DNA from 2 places in the Actinoallomurus oryzae genome. Region 2 is predicted to be linked to the other one. Evidence: riboswitches for the same ligand, from Rfam matches in the RefSeq annotation. Region 2 holds a riboswitch; the other holds the start of a gene.
What was found. Region 2 has a riboswitch for cyclic di-AMP ahead of ABEA10_RS18105 (CHAP domain-containing protein). Riboswitches for the same ligand answer to the same signal wherever they lie in the genome.

Region 1 (5,110 bases), on a different contig from region 2:
TGGTGATGATGGCCTGGCGTCACGCCGGCGTCAGCCTGCCCCGCGTCGTGCCGGACCAGTACAACGCCACCCGCCGCGTGGCCCGCTCGGACCTCCAGCCCGGCGACCTGGTCTTCTTCGACAACCTGGGCCACGTGGGCCTGTTCGTCGGCAACAACCAGTTCATCCACGCACCGCACACGGGCACGGTCGTTCAAATCGAGAGCCTGAGCGGCTACTACAGCTCGAACTACTACGGCGCGGGCCGTCCGTAGGGAGCTGACAACAGTGGAGATGAAGCGTTCAACCATGTCCAAAACCAGTCGTTGGATCGTCGGTACTGCCGGAGCGGCCGTCCTCGCCGGGCTCGTCCTGCCCGCCGCCCCCGCGGAGGCCAAGCCGACGCCCTCGCTGAGCGCCGCCAAGCAGCAGCTTGCCAAGCTCAACGACCAGGTCGACAAGCTGGCCAACCAGTACAACAAGGCCAAGGAGGACTGGAAGGCCGCGCAGAGCCACCTCAAGGCGCTCAAGTCCTCCGTCACGGTCGAGCAGGCGACGTTCAACCAGCTGCACACCCGGGTCGCTCAGCTCGCCGCGGCGGCGTACAAGGAGGGCGGCGCGGCGGGGGACATCCCCCAGTTCGTGGGGGCCAAGGACCCTGAGGCCGTGCTCGACCAGATGTCGGCCTTCACCAAGGTCTCCAGCAACCGCGCGGCGGAGCTGAACCAGTTCCTGGCGTCCGCGCAGCGGCTGGAGCGGCAGAAGGCGCTGGCGGAGCAGGCGGCCGAGCAGCTCAAGCAGCAGAAGGACCAGGTCGACAAGCAGCGGGCGTCGGCCAATGCGGCCATCAGGAAGCAGTTGGCGCTCATCAACAGGCTCGGGCGCAACATCGACCCGGGCTCGTCCAAGGCCAACTGCTCGATCCTGGCGACCGGCCGCGCCGAAACGGTGCTGAAGTACGCCTGCGCGCAGCTCGGCAAGCCGTACGTCTTCGGTGGCGCCGGCCCGAACTCCTTCGACTGCTCGGGCCTGACGATGATGGCCTACAAGCAGATCGGCATCAACCTCAGCCACTACGTGCCGAACCAGTACAGCGCGAGCCGGCGTGTGGCGAAGGCCGACCTCCAGCCGGGTGACCTGGTCTTCTTCAGCAACAACGACCACATGGGGATGTTCGTCGGCAACGGCAAGTTCATCCAGGCGCCGCACACCGGCGACGTGGTGAAGATCTCCAGCCTCAGTGACGCGTACTACAGCCAGGTGTACTACGGCGGCGGTCGCCTGCTCTGACCGGAACGAACACCACAGGCCCTCCGGCGCGTCAGTGCCCGGAGGGCCTTTTTCGGTCGGGGCGAATTCACCTTAGGTAATTTCTCTCGTACGCTCTGACGGCGAATTTGCGTATTCATAGGTGCCTTGTTAGCGTGCGCCGAGTTATGCGATACGCCCCATGTGTCGCGTGCAGCCGACGTGAGGGAATTCGCCCTTCCTTCGAATGTGTTGTGGAACACATTCCATCGGGTGGATCATCCTCTCGGCTTTCCGAAATGCAGAGATAAGCGGCCGGTCACCGGAGAACCGCCCCGTGAGAGGGCGTGTCAGGCGGCCGCGAGCGCCGAGTCCGCGGGCACGCGGAGCCGGGGACCCACATACGCGCGAAGGGCGCGGATCCCCCGGGGTGAATCGGTGCGTCCTGCGTCATCACAGGCAGACAGCGGTGCGGCGGACAGACCGTGACCGCGGGCCGTGGTGCGGCGGGCGGACCGTAGGGCGACCTCTTCCCAGCCCGAACCCGTCAGCTAACCCGGTAGGCGCACACGGAAGGAGAGCATCCTGTCTCGCACCCCCTCGACCGCTTCGCCGACGCGCGTCCGCCTCGCCGGCGGCATGCTGGCCGCGGGCGCGGTCCTCGCGCCCACGGTCCTGACGGCCTCGACGGCATCCGCCTCATCGGACACCGTCGCCACCGTCACCCCGGTCGCCATCCCCACGGCGGCCGCGAGCACGACGACGAAGCAGACGTCTTGGAGCAAGCGACACAAGGTCGGGCTGACGGCGGTCGCCGTCGCCCGTAAGCAGATCGGCAAGCCGTACCGCTATGGCGGCGACGGCCCGAGCAGCTTCGACTGCTCCGGTCTGGTGCAGTACGTCTACCGCAAGGCCGGAGTGAAGCTCCCGCGCACCGCGGACGCCCAGCACCGGCACGTCAAGCGCCACGTGAAGTTCTCCGACCTCGCCACCGGCGACCTGGTGTACTTCTACGGCGACGGCCACACGGGCATCGTCTCGAAGGTCAAGGGCAGGAAGGTCTACATGATCCACGCCCCCCACTCCGGTACGCACGTCAAGCAGGTGCTGATCAACAGCTACTACCGGGCGCACTTCAACGGCGCCGCCCGCCCGTACTGAGGCACCCGTCCAGGCGACCGCCGGGGCCCGTCCGCGAGGACGCCCCGGCGGTCGCGTACGTTCCGGGTCCGGTGGACGGGTGATGGCGGGTGCCGTCGGCGGGGGCACCCGGTCGCGGCGGCTAGGATCGCGCGCATGCCGGCCAAGGGGAACCTGGACTCGCGTGCGACCGCGCCCGCCATGTTCGCCGGGCTCGCCGGGCTGGCGATCGTGGCCAACCTCCTCGCGGGGGTCGGCTACATCGCGTTCCACGACGGTGAGAGCCGGGCCGCCGCCTCCTCCCGGCCGGTCGCCGGGGCGCCGCCCGCGCCCAGCGCCGCCACGGTGAACTCCCTGCTCCAGCGCCGCTCGCGTGCCGTCCTCGACCGCGACCGCGCCGCCTTCCTCGCCACCGTCGACCCCTCGGGCCAGGCGTTCCGCGCCGGGCAGCGGACGCTGTTCGACAACCTGGCCAAGGTGCCGCTCGCCGTCTGGAAGGAGACCCTGGCCGACACGCGCCCCGCCGTGGCGGCCGACGACGGCTGGACGGCCCGCCTCCGGCTCACCTACCGGCTGCGCGGCTTCGACCGCCGTGACCTCGTCTCCACCGAATACCTCACCTTCGACCGCCGCCCGGGCACGGGCTGGACGATCTCCGGCGACGGCGCGGCGCACGGCCTGCGCGACGACCCGCAGATCTGGAACGGCGGCGGCCTCACCGTCGTCCACGGGCGGCGCAGCATCGTGCTCGCCGAGGACGGAGCCGTCGCCGGTCAGGACTCCGCCGCCCGTACCGCCGAACTGCGCGACATCGCCGCCCGCCTCGACCAGGGGATCGGTACCGTCTCCGGCGTCGTCGGCGACCGGTGGGCCCGGCGCGTCGTGGCGCTCGTCCCGGCCACCGAGCAGGAGGCCGAAGAGCTCGTGGGGGACGTGCGCAACCTCGGCGACATCGCCGCGCTGGCCACGGTCACCGGTGACGAGGGCGGCCGCGACACGGGGGAGGACCGCGTCGTCATCACCCCCACCGCGTTCGGCCGGCTGACCGCCCTGGGCCGGCACGTCGTCCTGACCCACGAGCTCGTGCACGTCGCGATGGGCGGAGCGCGCGACGGCAAGACCCCGATGTGGCTGATCGAGGGACTCGCCGACTACGTCGGCTACAAGAAGGCCGGGGTCTCGACCAAGGCGGCCGGGCGCGAGCTGGCCGACCTCATCGCCACCAGCGGCGTGCCGGCCACCCTGCCGGGCACGAAGGAGTTCGCCGGCTCGGGCGACCGGCTCTCGGCGGCGTACGAGGAGGCGTGGCTCGCCTGCCGCATGGTCGCCGAGCGCTACGGTGAGGACCGGCTCGTACGGCTCTACCGCACGGCCGAGGCGGAGCCGCAGGACGCGGGCGACCCGCGGCTCCAGGACCATGCGCTCCGCAGCGTCCTGGGCATCGGCACCGACCGGTTCGACGCCCTGTGGCGCGCGTACGTCCGCCGGGAACTGGCGTGACCCATGGGGCACGCCACGCAGCAGCCAGATGAGGAGCACGCGGTGAGGGCACGTCGTACGGCCGGGCCGGCGGTCGCGGTCGAGGCGAGGCAGGAGCCCGGCCCAGCGCCGGATCGGCGCGGGGCGGCGGTCGCCGCCGTGGTCCTGTGCGCGCTGCTGGCGGTGGTGATCCTGGTGACGACTCCCTGGCACCCGCTGCCGGGCGCCCGCGCGACGGCCGATCCAGGGCTCGACTTCACCCCCGCGCAGATCGCCCGCAGCGGAGCGTTCAACGACACCCTCGACCCGCCCGCGTACGCCGGGCTCGCGGCCGGCCTCCTGGTCGTGCTCCTGCTCGGCCTCACGCCGCTCGGCGCGCGGCTGCTCGGCTCGGTCACCCGGCCCCTGCGGTGGTGGCCGCTGCGGCTGGTCGGGGCGGCGGTCGTGCTGGCGGCGCTGACCCGGCTCGCCGGCCTGCCGTTCGACGTGTGGTCCCAGACCGTGCTGCACCGGTACGGGCTGTCCACCGAAGCCTGGGGCGGCTGGTTCACCGACCAGCTCACCTCGCTCGGCGTCACCCTCGTCATCTGGATCGTCGTGCTGCTCGGCGTGCACCTGCTGGTCCGCCGGTTTCCGCGGCGCTGGTGGGCGGGGGCCGCCGCGGGCGGGTTCGTGCTCGTCGCGGCGGCGTCGTTCGGCTATCCGGTGCTGGTCGAGCCGCTGTTCAACTCGTTCCACTCGATGCCCGCCGGGCCGCTGCGCACCGACCTGCTCGCGATGGCGCGGCGGGACGGCGTGCCGGTCGGCGACGTGCTCGTCGCCGACGCCTCCAAGCGGACCACCGAGCTGAACGCCTACGTCTCCGGCTTCGGCTCCACCCGCCGCATCGTCGTCTACGACACACTGCTCAGCAGCGAGCCGCGTACGGAGATCGAGCTCATCGTGGCGCACGAACTCGGCCACGCCAAGCGCGACGACGTGCTGCACGGCACCCTCGTCGGCGCGCTCGGGGCGGCGGCCGGCGTGTGCGTGCTCTTCCTCGTCATCACCTCGCCGCGGCTCCTGCGGCGCGCCGGGGCCGAGTCACCGGCCGACCCGCGGTCCGTCGCGCTGCTGCTCGCCGCGGTGACCGTGCTCCTGCAGGTCGCCGGGCCGGTGGAGAACCTCATCAGCCGCCGCATCGAGGCCCGCGCCGACATGCACGCGCTCGACCTGACGCGCGACCCGGAGACGTACGTGCGGATGCAGCGCTCGCTCAGCGCCC
Region 2 (5,110 bases):
CACGTCGGCATCCACCGGCAGCGCGACGGCGCCTACTACGTCGGGTTCGCGCCGAGGGTCGGCCGGGTCAACGGCGACCTGCTGCACGTGATCGCCGACCTGGCCGAGGAGTACGGCTCGGGCCGGGTGTGCACGACGACCGAGCAGAAGATGGTCATCCTCGACGTGCCCGAGGAGCGCACCGAGGCTCTCGCCGCCGAGCTGGAGGCCCACGACCTCCAGGTACGGCCCTCGGTCTTCCGGCGGCAGACGATGGCCTGCACCGGCATCGAGTACTGCAAGCTGGCGATCGTCGAGACCAAGCAGCGCGGCATGGACCTCATCGAAGAGCTGGAGAAGCGCCTCCCGGACTTCGACGAGCCGCTGAGCATCAACCTCAACGGCTGCCCGAACTCCTGCGCGCGCGTCCAGGTCGCCGACATCGGGCTGAAGGGCCAGCTGGTCACCGACGCCGACGGCAACCAGGTGGAGGGCTACCAGATCCACCTCGGCGGGACGGTCGGCGGTGCCTTCGGCAAGAAGATCCGCGGGCTCAAGACCACCGCGGACGAGCTGCCCGACTACGTCGAGCGGGTCCTGCGCCGCTACCAGGACCAGCGGAACGACGGTGAGTCCTTCGCCGACTGGGTGCAGCGGGCGGAACAGGAGGACCTCACGTGAACGAACGGAGTGAGCGAACCGAAGGCACGCGCCAGTGGTCACACCCTCCGACGAAGGAGGACTCATGACCGAACGAGCGGTCCCCTTCTACTGCCCCTACTGCGGCGACGAGGACCTCGAGCCGTACGAGAGCGACGGCGGCTGGCACTGCCGCGCCTGCACCCGTGCGTTCAAGCTGCGGTTCATCGGCACCGGCGCGCTCAGCGCCGCCGTCCCCGCCGACCCGAGGGGGCGGGCGAGATGACCCTCACCTTCGAACGCCCGACCGCCGCGCTCGACCTGACCGACATCGTCGAGTCGGCCGCCGACGCCCTCGAAGAGGCCCCGGCCGAGGAGATCGTCCGCTGGGCGATCGCGACGTTCGGCGACCGGATCTGCGTGACGTCCTCGATGAAGGACGCCGTGCTGGTGGACATCGCCGCCAAGATCCGGCCGGGCATCGACGTGCTCTTCGTCGACACGGGCTACCACTTCGCCGAGACGATCGGCACCCGTGACGCCGTCGAGGCGGTTTACCCGGTCAACGTGGTGAACGTCACGTCCTCGCGTACGGTCGCCGAGCAGGAGCGCGACCTGGGGCCCCGGCTCTACGGCCGGAACCCGGACCTGTGCTGCCACCTGCGCAAGGTCGAGCCGCTGAACCGCGCCCTGGAGCCGTACCTCGCGTGGATCACCGGGATCCGCCGCGAGGAGACCGCGCACCGCCGCGGGGCCAGGGTCGTGGAGTGGAACGCCTCGCGCGGGAAGGTCAAGGTCAACCCGCTCGCCCGGTGGACGCACGAGCAGCTCGGCGCGTACATCGAGGAGAACGGCATCCTCGTCAACCCGCTGCAGTACGACGGCTACCCCTCCATCGGCTGCGAGCCGTGCACCCAGCGGGTCGCGCCCGGCGACGATCCGCGCAGCGGCCGGTGGGCCGGCACCGGTAAGTCCGAATGCGGCATCAACCTCTGATCACCTGTGCACTCCCGCCGCCTCTGGTGGCGGTGGCGCACGGCAGCCGGGACCCGCGTGCGGCGGCGACGGTCGAGGATCTGCTCGACCTCGTACGCCGCCGGTCCGGGCTGCGGGTGGTCACGTCCTACCTCGACCACGCGCCGCCGACGCCCGGCCAGGCGCTCGGGGCGCTCGCCGGTGACGGCGCCGGCGAGGCCGCCGTCCTCCCCCTCCTGCTGACCGCCGCGTACCACAGCAAGACCGACATCCCCGGCGCGCTGACCGAGGTGCGCCGGGACCACCCGCGGATGCGCCTGTGGTACGGCGCGACGCTCGGGCCGCACCCGCTGATGATCTCCGCCCTGGAGCGGAGGCTGGCCGAGGCCGGTGTGACGCCCGATCCGGACACGGCCCTCGTGCTGGCCGCCGCGGGGTCGAGCGACCCGTCGGCCAACGCGACGATCGGCCGGATGGCCCGTGGCTGGCTCGGATGGCGGCGTGTCGTCCCCGCCTACGCCTCCGCCGCGCGCCCCACGCCGGCCGAGGCCGTACGCGGGCTGCTGGACGCCGGGGCTCCGCGGGTCGCGGTCGCCTCCTACTTCCTCGCCCCCGGCCATTTCGCCGACAAGGTCCGTGACGAGTCGCTCGCGGCCGGGGCGACGGCCGTCTCGGCGGCGCTCGGCGCCGCGCCCGAGCTGGCCGAGATCATCGAGCAGCGCTACACCGAGATCATCACGCTCGGTGATCAAGCAGCTGTCGGCTGAAAACCCTTATTTCATCGGGGTTTCGGGCTTGACAGACCCGGCCACGTGATCTTCTCGCAGGTCAGAGGCGGCGGATGTCCATATTCACCCTTTACGGCCCGAAATATGTTTGCTATGTTCGGTTGACCGGCGGCGCCCCCCATGCGCCGTCCGTAATATCTCCGCCGGCCAGGGCCTGCCCACCAGCACCACCGCGTGCGGCACGCGACGACGCGTGAGAGGGGCCCCCCTTCCGGGCCGCGACGGTTCATAACCAAGAGCGCCGCTCCGCGCATCCCCTTGCGATCCCCCCTCATGGATCCACCTCCGATGCCGGTTCGGCAACGCGCCGCATCCGCCGCGAAGCGACGGAGCCGGACCCCGTGTCTCTGACAGGGCGTGTGGCACGCCTCCAGTGTGCCCGCAGGGCGACTTCCCGCCCGAGCCCGTGGGGTGATCGGCAGGCGCCGGGAAGTCAGGAGTGCACCGGACGAATGGACGACAAGATCCCCTAGACCTGAGAGAAGTGGCCGTACACACGGCCCGCCATCCCCCTGTTCTTCGAGCCGTCCCCTCAGACGGCTCCCGCTGAATCCGCATTTCGCGGAACCGGGGACCCACCGCACCACTGGGGTGAATCGGCGCATCCCCTTTGCGCCGTAGGGCAGCTTCCACGCCCGAACCCGTCAGCTAACCCGGTAAGCGGCATGGAAGCAAAGGAGTGCTCGAACGTGTCAGGTCGACACAAGAAGTCATGCCGTCTGCTGCGTAACACCAGACTCGGCGGTTCCCTCGCCGCCGTCACCGCCGTCGGCGCGACCGCGATCAGCCTGATCGCGGCGGCCCCGGCCGGATCCTCCCAGAAGGTCGACGCGGTCTCGGCCGGAGCAGTGGCGACCGTGCCCCACGACGCCGCGTCCCCCAAGAAGCCGGACACGCTGGCCCTGGCCGACAAGAAGGCCGGCAACGTCAACACCGAGAAGCGCCAGGTGCTGCCCAGCGCGAGCGACGCGCTGAAACTCGCCGAGTCCCAGGTGGGCGTCACCGAGGACTCCTCCGGTGGCGGCACCAAGTTCCAACAGTGGTTCGTCTCCTCTCCGTGGGCCGAGCGCGGCGTCCAGCGCGACGGCGGCAAGGTCTCCGACTACGCCAACGCGAACTGGTGCGACATGTTCGTGTCCTGGATCGGCGCCAAGCTGGGCGTGAAGGGAATGGGCGCGGACGCCTTCACCCGCACCCACGCCCAGTGGTTCAAGGACCAGGGCCGCTGGGGTGAGAACGCGACGCCCGGCGCCGTGGTCTTCTTCTCCTGGAGCGGAAGCAAGTCGATCGACGACATCGACCACGTCGGCATGGTCATCAAGGACAACCACGACGGGACTATCCAGACCATCGAGGGCAACACCGACAACGCCGTGAAGATCCGCACGCGCGACAAGTCGTCGGTCGTCGGCTACGGCTACCCCGAGTACGGCTCCAGCGACGCCTGAGCCCTCTCCCCGCCCCGGCCGCGCGCCGGCCGGGGCGGCCCGCCCTGCACGTCGACTCCCCTGTGCTGAGAGGCCATCCCCCCATGTTCGAATTCGCCAAGCATTCCCTGGATCGATTCTCCACTAAGACGATCGCCTCGGTGGCGACCGGTGTCGTCGTTGCCGGCGCCGGCCTGTCCGTCGCGCTCACCCACTCCACCGACTCGTCCCCGGCCGCCCGTACGAGCAGCGTGCAGGTGACGCAGGAGGACTCGGGCCTGCTGGGCCCCGGCTCGGAGGGCCACGCGGTCAAGCTGCCCCGCCAGGCCCCCACTGAGAAGGCCGACAAGAAGGCCGCCCTGCCGGGCGGCGTCTCCACCGGCACGTCGTTCTGGGACGCGGAGACCGCGTCCGGCAAGCCGATGTCGTTCCACACGGTCGCCAGCCCGTACTGGCCGCTCGGCACCAAGGTGAAGATCACCGTCGGCAAGAAGAGCGCCGTCGGCGTGGTCGAGGACTTCGGCCCGGCCGAATGGGCGGTCGCCCAGCACAACCCGCCGGCCATCATCGACCTGTCCGAGGAGATGATGCAGTACTTCACCGGCACCCGGTCCAACTCGATCCCCATCAAGTTCCAGGTGCTGCAGCTGGGCGACGGCCCCGTCTACCGCCACTCGGGCACCGGTTACGACATGGCGACCGGAATCTCCGAGAAGTAGCCCTCTCCCGCCCCCATCCCCCCTGGGGGCGTTCGGGGCCCCTCCGCCCGAGGGGCCCCGGACCTTTTTCCGAGGCCCCGGATCGTTCTCCGAGAGGCCCGGACCGTTTCTGAAGTGCTGGGACCGTTTCCGAGGGGCCCGGACCGTACTCCCGCAGAGCCACGGACCGTTTTTCCGTGGTTGCGTCGAAGAAGTGAACTGCGGTTCAATTCTTGTGTGCCGTACCGCCGCACGCCCCGCGTCGAGGCGCGCCTGAGCGCCTCGCGGGAGCGCATCCTGTCCGCCGCGCTCGCGATCGTCGCCGAGCACGGTTACGCGGGATGCTCGGTGGCCGCCGTGGCGCGCCGGGCCGGTGTCGCCACCGGCAGCGTCTACCGCCACTTCCCGGCAAAGGCCGACCTGGTCGCGGAGGTGTTCCGCACGGCGTCCCGGCGCGAGGTGGACGCCGTCGCGCGAGCGGCGGCCCTGGAGGGCACCGCCGCCGAGGCGGTCGCCGCGGTGATCGAGACCTTCGCGGGCCGCGCGCTGCGGGCCCCGCGGATGGCGTACGCGCTGCTCGCCGAGCCGGCCGACCCGGCCGTCG

Region 1: another riboswitch for cyclic di-AMP. It lies ahead of ABEA10_RS23825 (C40 family peptidase); the one in region 2 lies ahead of ABEA10_RS18105 (CHAP domain-containing protein).

Annotation. Positions count from the first base shown of each region.
Region 1 is NZ_BAABHF010000025.1:40,864-45,973, forward strand. Features, by position in the region: gene ABEA10_RS23815 (C40 family peptidase) at 1-254, shown strand, start outside; gene ABEA10_RS23820 (C40 family peptidase) at 289-1,269, shown strand; cyclic di-AMP (ydaO/yuaA leader) riboswitch at 1,583-1,808, shown strand; gene ABEA10_RS23825 (C40 family peptidase) at 1,867-2,388, shown strand; gene ABEA10_RS23830 (basic secretory protein-like protein) at 2,524-3,867, shown strand; gene ABEA10_RS23835 (M48 family metallopeptidase) at 3,910-5,110, shown strand, end outside.
Region 2 is NZ_BAABHF010000019.1:851,322-856,431, forward strand. Features, by position in the region: gene ABEA10_RS18085 (nitrite/sulfite reductase) at 1-660, shown strand, start outside; gene ABEA10_RS18090 (Insertion element protein) at 725-904, shown strand; gene ABEA10_RS18095 (phosphoadenylyl-sulfate reductase) at 901-1,614, shown strand; gene ABEA10_RS18100 (sirohydrochlorin chelatase) at 1,596-2,360, shown strand; cyclic di-AMP (ydaO/yuaA leader) riboswitch at 2,916-3,059, shown strand; gene ABEA10_RS18105 (CHAP domain-containing protein) at 3,071-3,829, shown strand; gene ABEA10_RS18110 (RlpA-like double-psi beta-barrel domain-containing protein) at 3,970-4,527, shown strand; gene ABEA10_RS18115 (TetR family transcriptional regulator) at 4,744-5,110, shown strand, end outside.